DNA from 3 places in the Vibrio sp. 10N.261.51.F12 genome. Region 3 is predicted to be linked to each of the others. Evidence: predicted binding sites of a transcription regulator. Region 3 holds the regulator's gene; each other region holds the start of a gene.
What was found. Region 3 encodes PurR, which represses purine synthesis genes. Its sites were predicted from a motif close to TNANGNAAACGTTTNCNTNA; they were not measured.

Region 1 (3,287 bases), on a different contig from region 3:
CAAGCTCTTGTTGCAACAACGTCGTGTAGTGCTTGAACAACTCATCGAGTTTAGCCAGATTTTGTTCTGGAACGGCAAGCGATACAAAACCTTCACGAGGAATAGCATTGCGCAAGCTGCCACCACGGAACTCAATCAAGCGAGCGTCTAATTCTTTAGCATGTCCTGCTAGAAAACGAGCAAGAAGTTTGTTCGCATTGCCACGACCAGTGTGAATATCACAACCAGAGTGGCCGCCTTTTAAACCTTTCAAGATAAGTTGACGAGCAACGAATCCGACCGGAGCCGATTCACGAACGATATCAAACTGGATAGCACCATCAATGCCGCCAGCACAACCCATGTAGACTTCGCCTTCTTGCTCTGAGTCGGTGTTAAGGAGGATTTCACCTTCCAACCAGCCAGCCTCAAGACCAAATGCGCCGGTCATGCCAGCTTCTTCATCGATGGTGAGTAGAACCTCGAGAGGGCCGTGCTTGATCTCATTTGACGCCAACACGGCCAAACAAGCGGCCATACCCATGCCATTATCCGCGCCGAGTGTGGTGCCTTTAGCCGTGACCCATTCGCCGTCAATATACGGTTGGATTGGATCTCGAGTGAAGTCATGGTCGGTGTCTTCATTTTTTTGTGGAACCATGTCGATGTGAGCTTGAAGTACGACACCTTTTTTATGTTCCATACCTGGCGTGGCCGGCTTTTTAATGAATACGTTACCGGTTGAGTCTCTTTTTACATCAAGGTTTTGCTCTGTCGCCCATTGAATAATGGTTTGAGCAAGGGCTTCTTCATGCTTTGATGGGTGAGGAATAGAGCAAATTTTATCAAAAAACTGCCAAACAGGGCTTGGTGATAACTTGCTGATCTCAGAGTGGAATTCAGACACAGATCTCTCCTATATACCGACTTTGCTAGATGGTTATTCCTAAAACTACACAAAATGCGTTGTGAACTTCTGGTTTTCTAGCGAATTAAAGATGACACAAAGGATACCATTAGTTGTAAACCGGGTGTAGTCATAGATAGTCGCTTTAATGGAGCCATTAATTGCGTGAGTGTGAATGATAAAACTGGCATGTAATGATAGATTTGATTTTTACAGATCGCTTTTATGTAATTTAATTACATTAAATTGATTGATATGTAGCCCATGCACAAATAATTGTGATTTTAATCACTATATGGTTGTAATTTATAACCATCATGGTATTATTCTTATCAGTTGATTGATTCAACAACCCAGTTCAAGGAATGAACCCGAGTGATCGCCTCCACGGAACCGAGATTCAACATTAATGATCAAGTTGTATGGTTTGAGGAGAAAAATATGAATGGTTTAGCAAGTGCGATGTTTTGGACAAATCAAAATGTATACACCCAAGACTTCGCCTATACCGTCTACTTCGGTAAATAAGTAACAGATTTATACCCCTATATTTAGAAATTACCGTCGGTTACCCCAATTGATAACCAAGAATTTTTCTACCGCCACTCAATGAGTGGCGTTTTTTTTGCCTAAAATTTAGCGATTTGTAACGGTCGTCACTTTTATCTTGTTCCGGGTTGTGCGAATTTTGTGCAACTGGTCAGTGGTTATCCCGTTAAATCTATCGTTGATTTAACGCTAAGTGTTTCAATTCGTTAATAATAGATAAGTGATTAGTTTCACACAAAAGGTTGTTTTTGTGTATTAGAGTCAAAAATCTAGGTGGAATTTGCCTATTGAACCCCTTATAATTCGCGCCAATCGTTTACGCAACCGTTTACTTTTTACTCTTTAGGAATTCGATTATGCTCGAAAAGCTATTTAAACTCAGTGAAAATGGCACGAATGTGCGCACTGAGGTCATTGCTGGAATCACTACCTTCCTGACAATGGCTTATATCATTTTTGTAAACCCAGCAATTTTAGCTGATGCTGGCATGGATCGTGATGCGGTATTTGTTGCAACCTGTCTAGCGGCTGCTATTGGCTGTTTCATTATGGGTTTTGTTGCCAACTACCCTATCGCGCAAGCACCGGGTATGGGTCTGAATGCATTTTTTACTTATGCGGTTGTTCTCGGAATGGGACACACATGGCAGGTTGCTCTAGCAGCAGTATTCTGTTCAGGTGTGTTATTTATCCTGCTGAGCATATTTAAAATACGTGAATGGATCATTAATTCGATTCCAATGTCATTACGTACCGGTATTTCTGCGGGTATTGGCTTGTTCTTAGCGCTTATTGCATTAAAAAATTCCGGCATTGTTGTTGATAACCCTGCGACGCTAGTATCAATGGGTGCCATTACATCGTTACCAGCCGTTCTTGCCGCTATTGGTTTTTTCCTGACGATTGCACTCGTACACCGTGGACTCAAAGGCGCGGTGATGATTGCTATCTTGTCTGTGACTGTACTCGGAATTATTTTCGGGGATGTGCAATGGCACGGCATTATGTCAGCGCCACCAAGTATCGCTCCTACCTTCTTGCAGCTTGATTTTTCTCATATGTTTGAGATCGGTATGATTTCGGTTGTTTTTGCTTTCTTGTTTGTTGATTTGTTTGACACAGCAGGCACGTTAGTCGGTGTTGCTCAAAAAGCAGACCTGATTGACAAAGAAGGTAAGATTCCTCGTTTGAACAAAGCGTTACTAGCAGATTCAACGGCGACGTCTATTGGTGCATTGCTAGGAACATCAAATACAACTTCGTACGTAGAGAGTACGGCGGGCGTTGCAGTCGGTGGTCGTACAGGATTAACTGCCGTTGTCGTTGGCATTTTGTTCGTACTTGCATTATTCTTCTCGCCTTTAGCTGGTATGATCCCTGCTTACGCGACAGCTGGCGCGCTATTTTATGTAGCGATACTGATGATGTCAGGCCTCGTAAGTATTGATTGGCGTGACCTGACGGAAGCTGCACCAGTAGTGGTTACTTGCTTGATGATGCCTTTTACTTTCTCTATCGCAGAAGGTATCTCTCTAGGCTTTATTTCTTATGCAGCAATCAAACTGTTCAGCGGCAAAGGTCGTGACGTTTCAATCAGTGTTTGGGTGATGGCAGGTATCTTCATCTTGAAGTATGTCCTTGAAGCAGCATAATTAGCTTATTCGGTTTTATTTAATTTAGGTTTTTACTATGGCTAACAAATTCGTAATCACATGGGACAATATGCACTCATATTGTCGTCAACTGGCAGAACTTCAAATGCCAGCAGAGCAGTGGAAAGGCATCATTGGCGTGAGCCGTGGCGGTCTAGTTCCTGCAGCAATTCTAGCGCGTGAATTGGGTATTCGTTTTG
Region 2 (3,287 bases), on a different contig from region 3:
TTCTCTCGAGGCTTTTTAAAGCTTTTACCGATTGTGAGCGGAATTTCTGCTGGCTATATTACTAGCTTGTTCTTCGGCGTTGTTGATTTCACCCCTGTCGTGCAAGCTTCTTGGTTATCCATGCCAAACTTCACAGCCCCAGAATTCAACATCAATGCGATACTGTTTATGTTACCCGTCGCCATTGCACCTGCCGTTGAGCATGTGGGGGATATGCTTGCGATCTCGAACGTAACGGGCAAAGACTACCTCAAGAAGCCAGGTTTGCATCGCACCATTGCCGGTGACGGAATTGCAACGATTGCCGCATCCATGATGGGCGCGCCACCCAATACGACATACAGCGAAGTGACAGGTGCAGTTATGCTAACGAAAGCATTTAATCCTGTAATCATGACCTGGGCTGCGGTCACCGCCATTGTTCTTGCTTTAGTCGGCAAACTAGGCGCGATTTTGCAAACAATCCCTGTTCCGGTAATGGGTGGCATCATGATCTTATTGTTTGGTTCTATCGCAACAGTAGGATTGAATACCTTGATTAAAAATAACGTTGACCTACATAAATCTCGCAACCTTGTCATTGTGGCGATTACATTAGTTTTCGGTATTGGTGGAATGGCATTTGGTATTGGCGAGTTTAGCCTACAGGGCGTCAGCTTATGCGGTATCGTCGCGATTATTCTTAATCTTATCCTCCCTGATGACCTAGGTGACAACAAGGTCGTAGACAATGCACAGATCGAAGACTAAAACGCAAACACAGTAAAAAAGTAAAAAAGTAAAAAGTAAAAAGTAAAAAGGCTGACAAATGTCAGCCTTTTTCATACTGGACTCAATTGATTATTGAGTACCAAAAATCTTATCGCCTGCATCTCCAAGCCCAGGAACAATATAACCTTTATCGTTCAAGCACTCATCAATAGCCGCCGTATACAGCTCAACCTCTGGGTGTGCTTTTTCTAATGCTTCAATACCTTCTGGCGCCGCCACTAGTACCAACACCTTGATCGACTTACAGCCTTTCTCTTTTAGCAGGTCGATGGTGGCAATCATGGAGCCACCCGTTGCTAGCATTGGGTCAACAACTAAAGCAATACGCTCATCAATATTGGATGCCAATTTATTAAAGTAAGGCACTGGCTCTAGTGTTTCTTCGTCACGATAAATACCAACGACACTGATACGAGCACTTGGCATATGCTCAAGTACACCATCCATCATGCCTAAACCAGCACGCAGGATTGGCACTACCGTGACCTTTTTGCCTTTAATTTGATCGACTTCAACAGGACCGTTCCAACCATTGATGGTCACTTTCTCTGTTTCAAAATCTGCTGTCGCTTCATAAGTTAATAAGCTACCAACTTCAGTAGCAAGCTCACGAAAACGCTTTGTGCTGATATCCCCTTCACGCATCAAACCTAGTTTGTGCTTCACAAGAGGGTGTTTAACTTCAACAACTTTCATGTCCAACTCCGGCAATTTTTACAAAACCACAAAATTATACATGCTTTGTTCCTTTATTTCAGTTGAGTTTCGACATTTCCCTCCTTTTTCAGTCAAATCAACGGCGATATTCTTCTGCCTTCTTACAAAACAAGAGAACAGAAAATAGTTTAAACTTTCTTACGCAAACGTTTCCCTTTTTGTATAAACCCCTGTTAGAATAGCGCCGCTTTTCACTTCCAATTATTTATCGAGGACTGTCCCGTGAGCGGAAACAACACTTCCCTAAGCTATAAAGACGCTGGTGTAGACATTGATGCTGGTAATGCATTAGTTGACCGTATTAAAGGCGCGGTTAAGCGCACTCGTCGCCCTGAAGTAATGGGAGGCATCGGTGGATTTGGTGCTTTATGTGAGTTGCCAACTAAATACAAAGAGCCGGTACTCGTATCAGGTACAGACGGCGTTGGTACAAAACTACGTCTTGCACTCGACCTTAAAAAACATGACACCATTGGCATCGATTTAGTCGCAATGTGTGTGAACGATCTTATCGTTCAAGGTGGTGAGCCACTATTTTTCTTGGATTATTACGCAACAGGTAAGCTAGATATCGACACAGCAGCGGATGTTGTATCTGGTATTGCAGAAGGTTGTGTACAAGCTGGTTGTGCACTGATTGGTGGTGAAACTGCTGAAATGCCAGGCATGTATGAAGGTGACGATTACGACGTCGCTGGTTTCTGTGTTGGCGTTGTTGAAAAAGCAGACATTATTGACGGAACTAAAGTTGCCGCAGGAAATGCACTTATCGCTGTTGGTTCAAGTGGCCCACACTCAAACGGCTACTCTTTGATTCGCAAGGTACTTGAAGTATCTGGCGCAGACAAAAATGAAGTTCTCGGTGAGCGCACCATTGGTGAGCACCTACTCGAACCAACGAAAATCTACATCAAATCAGCGCTTAAAATGATTGCTGAGCATGATATCCATGCGATCTCTCACATCACAGGCGGTGGTTTCTGGGAAAACATCCCTCGCGTACTTCCTGAAGGCACTAAAGCAGTCATCGACGGCAAGAGCTGGGAATGGCCTGCAATTTTCAACTGGCTACAAGAAAAAGGCAACGTTGAGACATTCGAAATGTATCGTACGTTCAACTGTGGTGTGGGCCTAATTGTCGCACTTCCTAAAGAGCAAGCTGACGCAGCAGTTGCACTTTTACAAGCTGAAGGCGAGAACGCTTGGGTTATTGGTGAGATTGCACAAGCTGAAGCCGGCGAAGAGCAAGTAGAGATCAAGTAATTCATGAAGAATATCGTTGTTTTAGTTTCAGGGAATGGCACGAATTTACAGGCAATTATTGATGCTTGTGAAGGCTCAATCACGAACGCTAAAGTTCGTGCTGTATTTTCTAATAAAGAGTCAGCATTTGCTCTCGAACGTGCTAGAAATGCAGGTGCCGAAGCTGAATTCCTTGACCCAAAAGCAAGTGAATCACGAGAAGCCTTTGATGCAGAGCTAATGCGACGCATTGACAAGCACCACCCTGATTTACTGGTTTTAGCAGGTTACATGCGCATTTTGAGTGGTGAGTTTGTTCGTCACTATATGGGGAAGATGATCAATATTCATCCCTCATTGTTGCCGAAATATCCGGGTCTCCACACACATCAACGTGCTATTGATAACTGCGATGAACACCATGGAACCAGTATCCACTTCGTCACTGAGAAATTAGATGGCGGTCCAATCATCCTACAAGCAAAAGTGCCTGTGTTTGATAATGATACTGTGGAATTACTAGAACAACGTATTCAAGTCCAAGAGCATCAGATCTA
Region 3 (3,287 bases):
TAAGAGAGAGCAAGTACTAATTGATATGATTGGCTAGCTCGTCGCGCTTGGCTTGTGGAATCACAGACCAGTGAGTACCATTAATCGCACCTTCTAACGCCCAAAGTAATTCGAGACCGACACTTGTCGAGTGTGTTTTTTGAATGGCCTTGAAGGCTTCAACGGATCCATGCTCTTGAAGTGAGTTCACCGATTCTATCCCCGCTTTTTTGAGCATGCGCTCTGTTGCAAGACGTAAATTCGGGAGATCTTTTAATCGGGTTGGTTTGCAGTCAGATTGTTTTACTTTTTCATCTTTTGCGTAATCCAACGCTGAGCGTGCGTAGCTCAATATTATTTCACTGTCATCCCAGCTATCTTCAGGTAGGGCAAAATATTTTGTCACTACTGGAAATCCGCGCTTTTTATAAACGTAAGGTTTGAAGCCGTTTTGCTTGAATGTCGCGACGGTTGTTGGGTTAGTTCTGATGTGTAATTTACTGTTCACTGCTAATGCAAACATCGTATCGTCAACAAAAATGCCAAATCCACCGAACATAGAGCGGGATTTGACTTTTCCAAGTTGAGCGAACAACTGCATCGAATTTTTTAATATTGGATTGTCCATATTTGTCTTTTCTCGGTGTTATTTGATTGTGTCACCAAAATCAGGTCCGAGAGTGTAGCAAACAGGCATCAATTCCTTGTTAAATTAAAAACAAGAATTCAGTGTCCTTTGCCATCGGTAACCCCGCTACCTACCATAAATGGTTTAGGCCGGAGGCTTTGCGTCCCAACTTTTCAGATGGTTTGCCCTGTGCGTGACTTTGTTAGAATAAAGAAAAAATGCGCTAATCTGCATTGAGATATAACTAAAGTGTGATGTTGCTTCAAAAATTAGACGGGTATTTGTGCTTAAGAGGTAACATAAACTAACAATAAGGCGTATAAAATCTGGGAACAAGATCAAAAAAAAGCGCCTAACTAGGCGCCTTTGTCATTTTTTTGTCAGGTTTTTGACAGAGTGGCGTTCAATTATCTCGGGGTGCATCTCAAATATACGTTTGTCATGACCTTTATCTTTTATGCGTTCTAGCAAAATCTCAAAGGCGTTCTTTCCGACACGACGTTTCGGTTGGTGAACCGTCGTCAGTGGTGGAGAAAAATACTCAGCAAGCTCAATGTTATCGTAACCAATCACAGAGATATCTTCTGGTACGTTCAAACCGAGTTGTTGTAAACGACTCATTAGGCCTAACGCCATCGTATCGTTAAAGCAGAACACGGCGCTTGGTCGTTCTTCCATTGCGGCAATACGATTCGCTGCGATGACCGCTGTGTCACACTCAAAGTTACCTTCAAATATACGGTCTTCTTTCATTTCGATGCCGGCTTCTGATAGCGCACGCTTGTAACCAATAATGCGTTCTTGGCACACCGCTTTTTCTAGGTGACCGCTCAAACATGCGATGTCCGTATGACCTTTATCAATTAGGTATTTTGTGGCGAGATAACCACCTTCCTCCGAATTATCAATGATCTTATCTGCTTGCGAGCTCTCAGGACCCCAGTCCATGATCACTTTAGGAATATCGGAGTGACGATCAAGCATGCTAAGAAGCTCTTCTGTGAGATCTGAACACATAACGAGAATACCGTCGACGCGCTTCTCTGCTAGCATCCGAATGTAATCTCTCTGCTTTTCATACACGCCACCAGTGTTACACAGAATTAATGTGTAACCTTGACGATAGCAATAGCTTTCAACGCCATCGATAACCTCGGAGAAGAATAAGTTCGTTGATTGTGTAACCAACATACCGATGGTTTTTGTTGAGTTACATTTTAAGCTTCGCGCAACGGCGCTTGGCGCGTAATTGAGTTCTTCTACGGCGGCGTTGACTTTTTCTTGTGTGGCTTCGGCAACAAAACGTGTTTTGTTAATAACGTGAGACACAGTAGTAGTTGAAACGCCAGCTAGACGGGCGACATCTTTGATTGTTGCCATAGCTTTATCCTATTAGTAACGGCTTTTGCGTATGGTCAGCAAAAACGTCGTTGCGGTAATGCAGCTTTGTTTAATTAAAAAAGCGCTTTGGTGTATGGAATGCGTACCGAGTAAGTGAACCTAGTGAAACATTGGATTCCAATTGTGGGTTAGCTATTCACCTGACAAGGACATAATAGCTAAAGATAGGAAAGCATGGGGCACTAAAATTTGGTTTTCGCATTGAAACGGCGGATTGTAATGCTAGTCGGTGACTCTAGCAACGTTTCAACCGACAAATTTGATGATAAATTAAAATTAATATGGGGTAACACCGCCACCTTGATTGATAGCGGTGTCTGCATCGGTTACTCAGCAGTTAAATAGTTAAGGTCTAACTGACAAAATGCAATGAGGAGTGTTGCTACCGCGGCGTAAAATCCAAATACATCATACTCTTTACATTTTTTTTCGAATTGAGGCAGCCATGTCATCAGGTGCTGATTAAGGTAATCAGCTTGCTCTAATAATGCGTTGTTGATGTGCGCCTCGGACTCCAGTTCATTAGAACGAATAATAAGGTTGCCGAGAAAGTCCAACTCTATCGCGAGGTGATCGGCTGGCTCATTTAAGTCTTCAGAGACGGCGACATTGTGTTTTTTTAACAGCTCGGTCATGTCATTAGCCGGTTTATCATTGAGAAGACCTGATTCACCTATGTACATTGAGGCATAAGGTAATGCGCCATGCTTATCTGATTTAAGAAATAGGTCACAAAAATCTGCGGATAGCTCAAGTTGGGCGTCTTCTCGAGTCTGTAATCGGTTCAAGCCATCAATGAGTGTATTGATCGGCGCTTCGAGTGATGGGTTTTCACCGAGACCGCTCAAAAAAGAACGTATTTCGACACTGTGATATTTATCCAGTTCTTGTTGAGTGAGCTCTTTGGCAAATAGGCTAGAAAGCCACCAGTATATCTCTGCACGTTGTTCATTAAATGCTTTCAATTCTTGCATCTTGTTCTCTCCAAAAGTCTTGCCCTTATTTTAGACAATAAAAATGAACAGCAGTAAGGGCAATAATGAAAAAAATCGAACGTTTATGAAGATAAATGAATAAAAGAGCGGTTGATGGTTTTAAAGCGACACCAGATGGGCAAGGTTCTGATTGCATATAGTGGATAAAAAGTGTTCTTGTCTTGAATCAATAAAAGCACGACTTTCTACACAATACCGTAATGTCCGCTAGAATTGTGACTAATTATGAATAGAATGGCTTCGGTCATAGATAGAATAGAAACGGTGAATATGAGTTATCACGT

Region 1: a site for PurR is predicted at 1,752-1,771, ahead of AB4405_RS02160 (NCS2 family permease). Genes of this name have one in related genera too.
Region 2: a site for PurR is predicted at 1,627-1,646, ahead of purM (phosphoribosylformylglycinamidine cyclo-ligase). Genes of this name have one in related genera too.

What each region holds. Positions count from the first base shown of each region.
Region 1 covers NZ_JBFROV010000004.1:62,628-65,914, reverse strand. The annotation lists gene AB4405_RS02165 (aminoacyl-histidine dipeptidase) at 1-886, opposite strand, end outside; gene AB4405_RS02160 (NCS2 family permease) at 1,792-3,087, shown strand; gene gpt (xanthine phosphoribosyltransferase) at 3,125-3,287, shown strand, end outside.
Region 2 covers NZ_JBFROV010000046.1:85,831-89,117, reverse strand. The annotation lists gene AB4405_RS22105 (uracil-xanthine permease family protein) at 1-750, shown strand, start outside; gene upp (uracil phosphoribosyltransferase) at 841-1,467, opposite strand; gene purM (phosphoribosylformylglycinamidine cyclo-ligase) at 1,711-2,751, shown strand; gene purN (phosphoribosylglycinamide formyltransferase) at 2,755-3,287, shown strand, end outside.
Region 3 covers NZ_JBFROV010000016.1:253,622-256,908, forward strand. The annotation lists gene AB4405_RS11425 (TfoX/Sxy family DNA transformation protein) at 17-607, opposite strand; cyclic di-GMP riboswitch class I at 721-804, opposite strand; gene purR (HTH-type transcriptional repressor PurR) at 977-1,987, opposite strand; gene torD (molecular chaperone TorD) at 2,335-2,982, opposite strand; gene torR (two-component system response regulator TorR) at 3,274-3,287, shown strand, end outside.